3 regions of the Pseudomonas sp. S2_B07 genome follow, and region 2 is predicted to be linked to each of the others. Evidence: predicted binding sites of a transcription regulator. Region 2 holds the regulator's gene; each other region holds the start of a gene.

Region 1 (4,362 bases), 730 kb from region 2:
CAATTGGTTGGAACGCACGCCAGAAATACTGGCGATATCCTTCAGCCGCTCGGCCTGCGCGTTGAACGCGGCAGACAGCATCAGGGCGGCCACCATGAGGTGTTTAAGATTCAAACTGGCCACCTAGAAAGGGAACAGCGGGCTGAGGAAGAAACGGTCGAACCAGCCTGGCTGACTCGCATCGGCAAACGAACCGGTGCCCGAGTAGGTGATGCGTGCATCGGCGACGCGGGTCGACGACACGGTGTTGTCGGTGGCGATGTCATCGGCGCGCACCAGGCCGGCAATCCGCACCAGCTCATCGCCGGTGTTGAGGGTCATCCACTTCTCGCCGCGTACCGCGATGATGCCGTTGGGCAGCACATCAGCCACGGTGACAGTGATCGAGCCGGTCAGGGTGTTGCCCTGCGCGGCCTTGCTGTCGCCCTTGGTCGCACGGTCCCCTTCATAGCTGGCGCTCAGGTTCAGGTCGCCACTGCCAAACGGGTTGTTGGTGTTGGGCGAGGAGCCGAACAACGAGGTCAGGCCGATGCCTGTCTTGCTGTTCTTGTCGATTTGCGAGTTGGCGTTTTTGCTCGCCTGGGTCTTCTCGTTCAGGGTAATGGTGATGATGTCACCGATCCGGAACGCCTTGCGGTCGCTGTACAGGTTCTGTTCAAAACCGGCCTGATAAATCGAGCCATTGTTCGCGGCAGCCGGCAACGGCGTGCGCGGCAACACCGGCGCGTAATACGGGTCATTGGGCTTGGGCGTCGTTGGAACGCAGCCTGCGAGCACAACAGCCCCACTCAGTGCCAGAACAGATACAAAGCGATTCATGACCCTACCTCACGGTGTTGCAGGCGACCTCATGGTCGCCTCATAGACTTGATTACAGATTCTGCGTTACGAACGAGAGCATCTGGTCGGCGGTGGAGATCACCTTGGAGTTCATCTCGTAGGCGCGCTGAGTGGTGATCATGTTGACCATCTCTTCAACGGTGCTGACGTTGGACGTTTCCAGGGTGTTCTGCAGCGTGGTGCCGAAACCGTTCAGGCCCGGAGTACCGACTTGCGGTGCGCCGGAAGCAGCGGTTTCCAGGAACAGGTTGTTACCCACGGCCTGCAGACCGGCCGGGTTTATGAAGTCGGCGGTTTGCAGGTTGCCGATCACCTGGTTGGCCGGGTTACCCGGAACGGTGATGGACACGGTGCCGTCGCGACCGACCGTGAAGGTCTGCGCGTCGTTCGGAATCACAATGGCCGGCTCCAGGGCGAAGCCGCTGGCATTCACGATCTGACCGTTGGAATCGAGGTGGAAGGTACCGTCACGGGTGTAGGACGTGGTGCCGTCCGGCTGCAGGATCTGGAAGAAACCGCGACCGTCGACCGCCAGGTCAAGCGGCTGTTCGGTGGTTTGCAGGCTGCCGGCGGTGAAGTTTTTCTGGGTGCCGACGATGCGCACACCGGTACCCACTTGCAGACCCGACGGCAGTTCGCTGTCCTGGGTCGACTGGGCGCCTGGCTGGCGCTTGATCTGATAGAGCAAGTCCTGGAACTCGGCGCGGTCACGTTTGAAACCCGTGGTCGACACGTTGGCCAGGTTGTTGGAAATAGTGGTCAGGTTGGTGTCCTGGGCGGACAGACCTGTTTTGGCAACCCATAGAGCCGGAAGCATTCGATTCTCCTCGTGCGCCTGTTTTACGGCGCGACGTTCTGATAATTAGCTGATCTGCAAGACCCGAGCCATGGCCTGGTCATCGTCTTTGGCGGTGTTCATCATCTTGATGTGCAGCTCGAACTGCTTCGACAAAGCCAGCACCGAAGTCATCTCTTCCACGGCGTTGACGTTGCTCGACTCAAGGAACCCGGACACCAGTTTGACGCCGGCGTCGGCTTGCGCCGGCTTGCCGTCCTTGGTGTGGATCGAACCATCCAGGCCTTTGGTCATGTTCTTCAGGTCAGGGTTGACCAGTTTGATGCGGTCGACTTCAGCCATCACACGCGGGCCTTCGCCCATCGCACGGATGCTGATGGTGCCGTCTTCGCCGACTTCGATTTGCTGCTCGGGCGGCACGGCGATCGGACCGCCATTGCCCATCACCGGCATGCCGTTGCCGGCGCGCAATACGCCGAGGGCGTCCACGTTCAGGCTGCCGGTGCGCACATAGCTTTCAGCGCCATCGGGCGTCTGCACGGCAATCCAGCCGCTGCCTTGCACCGCGACATCGAGGTCACGACCGGTTTCAACCAGCGAACCAGGGGAGAAGTCGGTGGCCGGGCGTTCGGTCATCGCAAACGCACGCGCCGGAAAGCTGTCACCAAACACCGGCATCGAACGGGCCTGTTCCAGGTCCTTCTGAAAACCGTTGGTGGAGATGTTTGCCAGGTTGTTGGCATGAGCCTTCTGCGCCAGTGCATTCTGGCTGGCGCCGGTCATTGCCACATAAAGGTACTTGTCCACACTCTTTCCTCTGCATGCCGGACGTTTGCCGCCCACCGCTGTACTGATGAGCGATAAGCAATTTGCAGACCAACTTTTTTCTGGCGGCGCCGGGCCCGGCAAACAAAGGACTTGAGGGGATTCAGAGGGGAATGGGGGATTGGGTCAAAGTCGAAAAACCGGCGCGGATATGCCGCCAGGCGGCAACGGAGTGAAAGCCTGGGCTGATTCGACTACCAGCCTTTGACCCCGCTCATGTCGGGTAACTTATGGGCGATGCCCTTATGACAGTCGATACAGGTCGCCTGGCCGCTAGCCAGCGACGTGGAGTGCATATTGGCGGCGCGCTTGCCTTGACGGGTGAAGTCCATGAATTCGAAGTTATGGCAATTGCGGCACTCTCGGGAGTCGTTTGCCTTGAGTCGCCCCCACTCGTGCTCGGCCAGTTCACGCCGCATATCGAGAAACTTGTCCCGGGTATCGATCGTTCCGAACACTTTCCCCCACACTTCTTTGGACGCCTGCATCTTGCGGGCAATCTTGTGCGTCCACTCATGGGGGACGTGACAGTCCGGGCAGGTTGCGCGTACGCCAGAGCGATTGGTGTAGTGAATGGTGTCCTGCAACTCGACAAAAACGTTATCGCGCATTTCATGACAGGAAATGCAGAATTTCTCGGTGTTGGTCGCTTCCAGCGCGGTGTTGAACCCCCCCAGAAAATCACCCCGGCGATAAATCCGCCGAGCGTCAGAAAGCCCAGGCTGTAATGAACACTGGGCCGACGCAAAACCCTCCAATAGTCTTTGAACAGGGCGAGCAAGGATTTCATGGCCTCTCCTTATCGTTTCTGCTGGCCGTTGATTTCGTCTTGCAGCACCTGGTCAATGTTCTTGAAGCTGTTGTTCACCAGTGGCTTAACGTCTGTTTGTGGCACATGACACTGATTGCAGAAATACCGGCGCGGAGAAACCGCGGCCAGCGCCTGACCGTCACGGTCCATGTAGTGAGTGATACTGATCATTGGCGCCTGGGTACGTGCGCTGTTGGCTCGGCTGTGACAGGACAGACACTTATTACTGTTCTTGTCGATGTGATACCCCGCAATGCTGTGGGGAATGGTGGGTGGCTGTTCGGGATAATTGCGCTCACGCTTGAGGTCCTTGTTCTCTTCATCAGCAATCGGCGGCGCCGGCAACTCCTGGGTCAGCGTCCCTCCGATTCGCCGACCATCCGGCGCAGGCGCATCCAGCGGGTAACCGGGCTCTGCCGGGAATGCCGCTGGCATCCATAGCAGCAGCGCGGCAAGCAAGGACAGCGAACGACGCTTCATCTGAGCTCTCCTTATGCCGTCTTGATCAACTCAATCCTGATCGCGCATTTTTTGTAATCAGTTTGTTTGGAGATAGGGTCCGTCGCATCAAGCGTGACTTTGTTGATGAGCCGGTTGGCATCGAAGAACGGTACAAACACCAAACCTTGCGGCGGTTTGTTGCGTCCTCGGGTTTCAATGCGCGCACGCATCTCACCTCGTCGGCTGATCAGCTTCACTTCGCTGCCGCGACGGGCATTCAAGGCCTTGGCATCGGCCGGATGCATGTAGACCAACGCGTCGGGGACGGCCTTATAGAGTTCCTCGACCCGCTGAGTCATCGTGCCGGTGTGCCAATGTTCAAGCACCCGACCGGTACTCAACCAGAATGGAAATTCCGCGTCGGGGGATTCCGCCGGTGGCTCGTAGGGAAGCGCGAAGATGATGGCCTTCTTGTCGGGATAGCCATAAAACTGCACACCACTGCCCTTCTCAACGTAAGGGTCATACCCTTCCCGGAAACGCCAGCGTGTTTCCTTGCCCTCCACGACGGGCCATCGCAACCCGCGCTCGGTGTGGTAGCGGTCAAACGGGGCGAGGTCATGACCGTGACCACGCCCGAATTGGGCAT
Region 2 (4,362 bases):
CACGTCCAGAGCGAACATGGGGAAGTCAATCCAGACGGCACCCAGGTCGAGCTGATCGACTCGGTACGCATTACCCGTTTCGACGAAAAGAACCGCAGGACCCTGATTACCACCACCCGTATGACTGTGTTCCCGCAGCAGCAATATGCGCAGACCGACCAACCCGTTAGAATCGACGGCGCTGGCGGTGTATCGACAGGCAACGGAATGAAAGCGTACTTGAAAGAAAGCAGGATACACCTGCTATCTAACGTAAGAGGACAGTATGAGGCTCGTTAAAACCCTCCCTATTTTGCTCAGTCTGGGCGCAGCACTGGGAAGCGTGAGCGCCTGGGCTCTGCCGAACGATCAAGAGCAGCCAATCCGCATTCAGGCCGACGATGCCCAACTGGACGACAAGAATGGCGTGGCCACCTATAAAGGTGACGTGATCATCACCCAGGGCTCGATGATCGTTAAGGGCAACACCGTAACCATCACTCGTACGCCGGCTGGCGACATCGACGTGGTGACTTCGGTGGGCAACCTCGCCTACTTCGAGCAACTGCAGACCGCTGGCGACACCAAGCCTGTCCAGGGTTGGGGTGTGACTATCCAGTACCACGCCGCGCAAAACCGCGTCGTGCTGATCGACAAGGCAAAAGTTGTCGACAAGGACAACAACACCACCCAGGGCGAGAAAATCGTCTACGACACAGTCAAGAAGCTTGCGAGCGCTGGCCGTGCGACAGGCAACAAGGTCACCGAGGCGCGTCCACGCATCGACATGGTGATCCAGCCGAAGAAGAAAACCGACGAGCAGAAGGCCCAGTAATGGCAACTCTGAAAGCTCAGCATCTGGCCAAGAGCTACAAGAGCCGCCAGGTCGTGCGCGACGTCAGCCTGTCGATCGACAGCGGTCAAATCGTCGGCCTGCTGGGTCCCAACGGCGCCGGCAAGACCACCTGCTTCTACATGATTGTCGGCCTGGTGCAGGCCGATCAGGGCCGTGTGCTGATCGATGATCTGGACGTCAGCCACCAGCCGATGCACGGTCGTGCAAAGGCCGGTATCGGCTATCTGCCGCAAGAAGCGTCGATCTTCCGCAAACTCTCGGTGGCCGACAACATCATGGCGATCCTCGAGACCCGCAAGGAACTCGACAAGGCCGGGCGTCGCAAAGAGCTGGAAAGCCTGCTGCAGGAATTCCACATCAGCCACATCCGCGACAACCTCGGCATGAGCCTGTCGGGTGGTGAACGCCGCCGCGTGGAAATCGCTCGCGCACTGGCCACCAATCCGAAATTCATCCTGCTCGACGAACCTTTCGCCGGCGTGGACCCGATTTCGGTCGGCGACATCAAGCAGATCATCTACCACCTCAAGGCCAAAGGCATTGGCGTGCTGATCACTGACCACAACGTCCGTGAAACCCTGGATATCTGCGAAACGGCCTACATCGTCAACGATGGCCAGCTGATTGCCGAAGGCGACTCCGCCACTATCCTGGCCAACGACCTGGTTAAAGAAGTTTATCTGGGCCATGAGTTCCGCCTGTAAGCGTTGAGGTGTCTGGCTAGTCGACTGAGCGCTTACGACGATAAAAATCAACAGGTTTTTATTGTTACAGCGCTCTAGGCAAACACTTCAGTTTCAGGCATATAATTTGCTTATGTTTGGCGCTCCGGCGCCCTGTAGTGGATGGCGCATGTGCGCCGGCGAATAAGGTGTTAAGCCCCTGCCATGAAACCATCGCTAGTCTTGAGAATGGGCCAGCAGCTGACGATGACACCGCAGCTGCAACAGGCCATCCGCCTGCTCCAATTGTCGACCCTGGACCTGCAACAGGAAATCCAGGAGGCCCTGGAGTCCAATCCGATGCTCGAACGCCAGGAAGAAGGCGACGACTTCGACAACGCCGACCCCTTGGCCGACAAAGCCGAACAGCAACCCAATGCCGATGTTTCGGAACCCTCCTACCAGGAAACCGCCCCGACGGTGGACAACCTCGAGGAAGGTGACTGGAACGAGCGCATTCCCAACGAACTGCCCGTCGACACGGCCTGGGAAGACGTCTACCAGACCAGCGCCAGCAGCCTGCCGAGCAACGATGACGACGAATGGGACTTCACCACTCGCACTTCGGCTGGCGAGAGCCTGCAAAGCCACCTGCTCTGGCAACTGAACCTGGCACCGATGTCCGACACCGATCGCCTGATCGCCGTGACCCTGATCGACTGCATCAACAATCAGGGCTACCTGGATGAAACCCTGGAGGAGATCCTCGAAGCCTTCGATCCGGAACTGGACATCGAACTGGACGAAATCGAAGCCGTCCTGCACCGCATCCAGCAATTCGAACCGGCCGGCATCGGCGCTCGCAACCTGGGCGAATGCCTGCTGCTGCAATTGCGCCAATTGCCCGCCAAGACGCCTTGGCTGGCCGAAGCCAAGCGCCTGGTCTGCGACTACATCGATTTGCTCGGCAGTCGCGACTACAGCCAGCTGATGCGCCGCATGAAGCTCAAGGAAGATGAACTGCGCCAGGTCATCGAACTGGTCCAGAGTCTCAACCCGCGCCCCGGCTCGCAGATCGAATCCAGCGAAGCCGAGTACGTCGTTCCAGACGTGATCGTGCGCAAGGACAACGAACGCTGGCTGGTGGAACTGAACCAGGAGTCGGTTCCAAGGCTGCGGGTCAACGCCCAGTACGCCGGGTTTGTCCGTCGCGCCGACACCAGCGCCGACAACACCTTCATGCGCAATCAGCTGCAAGAGGCCCGCTGGTTCATCAAGAGCCTGCAAAGCCGCAACGAAACCCTGATGAAAGTTGCCACCCAGATCGTCGAGCATCAGCGCGGCTTCCTCGAATACGGCGACGAAGCCATGAAGCCGCTGGTCCTGCATGACATCGCCGAAGCGGTAGGCATGCACGAATCGACGATTTCACGGGTGACCACGCAAAAATTCATGCATACCCCTCGGGGTATTTATGAGTTGAAATATTTTTTCTCCAGTCACGTCAGCACCTCCGAAGGCGGCGAATGCTCGTCCACGGCGATCCGCGCGATCATCAAAAAACTGGTTGCCGCGGAAAATCAGAAAAAGCCGTTGAGTGACAGCAAGATCGCTGGTTTACTGGAGGCACAAGGCATTCAGGTGGCTCGCCGCACCGTCGCCAAGTACCGCGAATCCTTAGGGATCGCGCCTTCGAGCGAACGCAAGCGGTTGATGTAGAGCCACGCCACAGCGTTCCAGTGGTAGATCATCTGATCTACCGCTTTATGCACTGGCAACGAAGGAGAAGCTGTATGCAAGTCAACATCAGTGGACACCAACTGGAAGTGACCGAACCCCTGCGCACCTACATCGGCGAAAAACTCGAACGATTAGAGCGGCATTTCGACAAGATCACCAACGTGCAGGTCACGATGACGGTCGAGAAGCTGAAGCAGAAAATCGAAGCCACCCTGCATATTCCCGGCAGTGAAGTGGTCGCCAACGCGGAGCATACCGATATGTACGCGGCGATCGACTCACTGACCGACAAGCTGGATAAACAACTCAAAAAGCATAAGGAAAAGACCCAGAGCCTCCTCCAGGGTGCAACCGGTCGTTAACACTCCCAACCCATGATCCGACTTGAAAACATCCTGACCCCCGGCCGTTCCCTCGTGAACGTGCCGGGCGGCAGTAAAAAGAAAGCCCTCGAACAAATTGCCAACCTGATCGCCCGGGAAGTGCCGGATCTGGAGATGCAAGATGTCTTCGAGGCTTTGATTGCCCGTGAAAAACTCGGCTCGACCGGTTTTGGCAACGGCATCGCCATCCCCCACTGCCGCCTGAAGGATTGCAAGTCGCCCATCAGCGCCTTGATGCACCTCGACGCCCCTATCGATTTCGACGCCATCGACGGCGCTCCGGTTGACCTGTTGTTCGTACTGCTGGTCCCGCAAGCGGCTACCGATGCGCACCTTGAACTGCTCCGCCAGATCGCCAGCATGCTCGATCGCAAGGAGGTGCGGGAAAAACTGCGTAGTGCTCAGAGTAACGAAGCCTTGTATAAGGTTGTTCTGGAAGAGCAAAACGGTCACTAATCATGCGCTTGATCATCGTCAGTGGCCGTTCCGGCTCAGGTAAAAGTACCGTACTCGATGTTCTCGAGGACAACGGCTACTACTGCATCGACAACCTGCCCGCCGGCTTGCTGCCGGAACTGGCCGAACGCGCACTGATTCATACCGAATTGGCACAGCCGTTGGTCGCCGTGTCCATCGATGCGCGTAACCTGCCGAGCCACCTGTCACGCTTTCCCGAACTGCTCGAAGAAGTCCGTAGCCGGCACATCAAGTGCGATGTGCTGTACCTGGACGCCGACGAAGA
Region 3 (4,362 bases), 1.2 Mb from region 2:
ATGGGGTACGTTCGTAGTTGAAGTAATTGAGCTGTTGGCGAAGACCAGAAATGTCAGCCCTGATTTAGCCAAGATGCTGTCCGGCCACCTGAACACCACGCCCGAGTTCTGGCTGAACCTGCAGTTGACTTACGATCTGCGTAAAGCCGAAATCGAACGTGGTCGCGCTTTAGCCACTTAACGCGATTGCAGCATTCGCGAAGCACGCTTCCACCACGGCGCATTCACCGCACGTTGCGTCCGCTCACCTTCCGGCAGCATCTGCGGAACATCCTGCAACCGAATCCACGGCTGGTTATTCCAGTGCAGCAAACTCAGCGACATCTCCGGCCAGTTCAACAGACTCAGAATCGGGCGTTCGCTTGTTGCCGGATGTTGAGCGTCTCTGAGGGCTGGCACTACGTCGTGGGTCAGCCATTCACGCAGGCCTCGGTATTCGGGGCAGTAGTGGTAGACGAGCAGGGCGTAGACGCCAGATTCGCTGATTAGCAGGGTGTTTTCGAGGGTGCCGTGGATGAGAACTCGCGCGGATTGATGTTGATCAGGATCGAGTTTGCGGACGGCGCGTTCGTCGAGGAAGAGGCGCAAGAGACGGCCTAGATCACGGGCGCTAAACCAGGCTTGGTTTTCCAACAGCAGGGCGTGGAGATAGAGTTTGTGGCGGATAAAGATGTGTGGGGACAGATAAGCGTCATCGCTATTCATTGATACAGCTCCTTTTGCTAATGGGGCTGCCGGCAATCGTCGCCAAACGATTGGGGTGGCAGCTGTACGCGGGTTGGCGAACCGGAGCAAAAGGAACCCGGCAGACCCGAAGGTCTCCCACGCACAGCCGCCATGACTCGAGAGATGGTCGTCGTGCACCTTAAGCTTCCAGGTCGCCAAACCCAGTGCTGAATATTCAGCTGGGGATGAGCTTAGGAACCTGGGCTTCGCGGCGCTATCGGACGGCGGTGGTGATCTTTGTAGGACGTTGCCGAGATTGTGGCGGGGCGGAAGATCAAAAGATCGCAGCCTACGGCAGCTCCTACAGGGGGCGGTCTATCCAGTGTGGGAGGGCTGGTAGACCGAGGTAACGCTATTCGCGGGCGAGCCCGCTCCCACAGGGATTTGCAGTGTTACTCGGCAGGTGGATTCAGCTTCGCTTCCAGCTCCGCCACCTTGGCTTCAAGACTCTCCAGCCGTGCCCGGGTGCGTGCGAGCACGACCATCTGGCTATCGAACTCTTCCCGGCTCACCAGATCCAGCTTGCTGAAGCCACTCTGCAACAAAGCCTTGAACTGGCTTTCGATTTCGCTTTTCGGCAATGGGGTTTCGCCGCTGAAGAGGCGTGAGGCGGTGCCGGTCAGGGCGTCGAGGAAGTCTTTGGGTGCGAGCATGGCAAATGTCCTGTCAACAATGGCGGGCAGTGTATCACGCAGTGTCTATAGTCAATTTCGGCGGGTCGTCGACGCACGCTTTTCGCGCATGCGGACGGACGGCAGCGCACTGTTGTTGTGCGTTAGTTCGCGGGTAATGGAGGGCGCCGGCTCGTGGTATTGGCCAAGGGATTGAATTCAGTGGGTTTTGGCGAGATGGCAAGCTTTCTGCTTAGTGACTATCAACCCATGCACTGATGCAGTCGCTGTGACGAATGCAGTGCGCCAGGCGAAACGGGGGAAGTGTTTCGTACGGGGTGGTTAGCTGGGGTCGTACGGGCATTCAAGGCCGACGATGCGTTACAAAGCCAGGCACTGCGCTTAGACTTGAGTCGGGTTTGTTTTCCTGGGGCAAGTCCACCAATTCGGGAGAGAGTTTTCATGAAGCTAGTCACTGCCATCATCAAGCCGTTCAAACTGGACGACGTGCGCGAGTCGCTGTCCGAGATCGGCGTGCAGGGCATTACCGTTACTGAAGTCAAAGGCTTCGGTCGGCAGAAGGGTCACACCGAGCTATATCGCGGCGCGGAATACGTGGTCGATTTTCTGCCCAAGGTGAAGATCGATGTCGCCATTGACGACAAGGATCTGGACCGGGTTATCGAGGCGATAACCAAGGCAGCCAACACCGGCAAGATCGGTGACGGCAAGATCTTCGTGGTCAATCTGGAACAGGCGATTCGCATCCGTACCGGCGAAACCGATACCGACGCGATTTAAACGCCGCCACAAACCCAACGCCCCAGGAGAAAACAATATGACTCTGCGTAAATTCGCAGGGCTAGGAGCCCTGTTGTCCCTCGTAATGCCCGGCCTGGCCTTGGCGGCAGACGAAGTGGCGGCCCCAGTCCTCAACTCTGGCGACACCGCCTGGATGATGACCTCGACAGCCCTCGTGCTGTTCATGACCATTCCCGGCCTCGCGCTGTTCTACGGCGGCATGGTTCGGTCCAAAAACATTCTTTCCGTGATGATGCAGTGCTTCGCCATTACCGGCCTGATCAGCGTCCTGTGGGTCATTTATGGCTACAGCATCGCGTTCGACACCACCGGCATGGAACAGGGCGTCATCAATTTCAACTCGTTCTTCGGGAGCCTGAACAAGGCCTTCCTCGCCGGCATCACGCCAGCCAGCCTGACGGGTCCTGCGGCGCTGTTCCCTGAGGCGGTGTTCGTTACCTTCCAGATGACCTTCGCCATCATTACTCCTGCGCTGATCGTCGGTGCCTTCGCCGAGCGGATGAAGTTCTCCGCCATGCTGATCTTCATGGGCGTGTGGTTCACCCTGGTTTACGCACCGATTGCGCACATGGTCTGGTCCGGTAACGGCGGCCTGTTGTGGGACTGGGGCGTACTCGACTTCGCCGGCGGCACCGTGGTGCACATCAACGCCGGTGTGGCCGGTCTGATTGCCTGCCTGGTACTGGGCAAGCGCAAAGGCTTCCCGACCACTCCGATGGCCCCGCACAACCTCGGTTACACCCTGATGGGCGCCGCGATGTTGTGGGTCGGCTGGTTCGGCTTCAACGCCGGTTCCGCTGCGGCGGCCAACGGTACCGCCGGCATGGCGATGCTGGTAACGCAGATCGCAACCGCTGCGGCCGCACTGGGCTGGATGTTCGCCGAGTGGATGACTCACGGCAAACCGAGTGCACTGGGTATTGCTTCGGGTGTGGTCGCCGGTCTGGTCGCCATTACGCCAGCCGCTGGCACGGTGGGCCCGATGGGCGCGCTGGTGATCGGCCTGGCAGCGGGCGTGGTGTGCTTCTTCTGCGCCACCACCCTGAAACGCAAACTCGGTTATGACGATTCCCTGGACGCCTTCGGTGTGCACGGTATCGGCGGTATCCTCGGCGCGATCCTGACCGGTGTGTTCGCTGCACCGTCGCTGGGTGGCTTCGGCACCGTCACCGACATCGCCGCACAAGTCTGGATCCAGTGCAAAGGCGTGGGCTTCACGGTGATCTACACCGCGATCGTCACCTTCATCATTCTCAAGGTCCTGGACGCTGTCATGGGCCTGCGTATCACGGAAGAAGAAGAGGCTGTCGGCATCGACCTGGCACTCCATAACGAACGCGGCTACAACTTGTAAGACGCGCATAAAAAACTTGCCCGGCTTGCCGGGCATTTTTTTGTCTGGCGTTTGTCAGTGAAGGACCTGCTGAAAGGTTTTTTCGTACACGTTCAGGGGCGTTTGCGACGGGCGTTTTTCTGCAGGCAATGGCTTACATGATTGAAGGAATATTAGGGCCTTTGTTTTTTCCCAGAGCGCGCTAGAATGCGCCCCGAACGTGCGGAGAACTGTATGTGGCAACAGACTCTGATTACCCTGCGGGCACGGCCCCGGGGCTTTCATCTGGTAACGGACGAGTTACTCGCCGGCTTGCCTGAACTCAAGGCGTGTCGGGTCGGTCTGTTGCATTTGTGGCTACAGCATACCTCGGCGTCGTTGACCATCAACGAGAACGCCGATCCGGCGGTACGTCGCGACTTCGAACGATTTTTCAATCGTCTGATCCCACAAGGAACAGACGGCTATGAGCATAACGACGAAGGCCTGGACGACCTCCCGGCGCACTTCAAGGCCAGCGTGCTTGGCTGTCAGCTCAGTTTGCCGATCTCGGCAGGCCGACTGGCGCTGGGGACCTGGCAAGGTGTTTATCTGGGCGAGCACCGTGATTTTGGCGGTGCCCGTAAAGTCCTCGCCACCGTGCACGGTGAAGAGGCATGAACCGCTGGTCACCAGCGGTTATTGAATTTTTCCGGCAACTGTCGACAGACGGTAAAGCTGGGCTATAACTAATCTGCTTTTCGCAAGAGTCATGAGGTAGAACATGAGCGACGATGATCTGGAAAACGACGACCTCGAAGTAGGCGACGACGACGAAACCGAAGAAGGTCTGGAAGCAGCGGCCGAAGACGTCGCTGAAGACGACGGTGG

What was found. Region 2 encodes sigma-54, which starts transcription at its own class of promoters, with help from an activator protein. Its sites were predicted from a motif close to ANTGGCATNNANNTTGCTNT; they were not measured.
Positions count from the first base shown of each region.
Region 1: AB4N43_RS08900 (flagellar basal body rod protein FlgF) is a predicted target of sigma-54. The motif match lies at 2,498-2,517, and genes of this name have one in related genera.
Region 3: glnK (P-II family nitrogen regulator) is a predicted target of sigma-54. The motif match lies at 1,574-1,593, and genes of this name have one in related genera.

Region 1 covers NZ_CP162769.1:1,910,976-1,915,337, forward strand. Annotated here, with positions in the region: gene AB4N43_RS08885 (flagellar basal body P-ring protein FlgI) at 1-96, opposite strand, end outside; gene flgH (flagellar basal body L-ring protein FlgH) at 124-819, opposite strand; gene flgG (flagellar basal-body rod protein FlgG) at 872-1,657, opposite strand; gene AB4N43_RS08900 (flagellar basal body rod protein FlgF) at 1,703-2,443, opposite strand; partial or broken gene AB4N43_RS08905 (cytochrome c3 family protein) at 2,656-3,251, opposite strand; gene AB4N43_RS08910 (nitrate reductase cytochrome c-type subunit) at 3,261-3,752, opposite strand; gene napA (nitrate reductase catalytic subunit NapA) at 3,764-4,362, opposite strand, start outside.
Region 2 covers NZ_CP162769.1:2,644,871-2,649,232, forward strand. Annotated here, with positions in the region: gene lptC (LPS export ABC transporter periplasmic protein LptC) at 1-279, shown strand, start outside; gene lptA (lipopolysaccharide transport periplasmic protein LptA) at 266-814, shown strand; gene lptB (LPS export ABC transporter ATP-binding protein) at 814-1,539, shown strand; gene AB4N43_RS12315 (RNA polymerase factor sigma-54) at 1,723-3,216, shown strand; gene hpf (ribosome hibernation-promoting factor, HPF/YfiA family) at 3,291-3,599, shown strand; gene ptsN (PTS IIA-like nitrogen regulatory protein PtsN) at 3,612-4,076, shown strand; gene rapZ (RNase adapter RapZ) at 4,079-4,362, shown strand, end outside.
Region 3 covers NZ_CP162769.1:3,833,781-3,838,142, forward strand. Annotated here, with positions in the region: gene AB4N43_RS17570 (HigA family addiction module antitoxin) at 1-181, shown strand, start outside; gene AB4N43_RS17575 (BRO-N domain-containing protein) at 178-705, opposite strand; gene AB4N43_RS17580 (accessory factor UbiK family protein) at 1,119-1,379, opposite strand; gene glnK (P-II family nitrogen regulator) at 1,800-2,138, shown strand; gene AB4N43_RS17590 (ammonium transporter) at 2,176-3,513, shown strand; gene AB4N43_RS17595 (secondary thiamine-phosphate synthase enzyme YjbQ) at 3,727-4,152, shown strand; gene sutA (transcriptional regulator SutA) at 4,256-4,362, shown strand, end outside.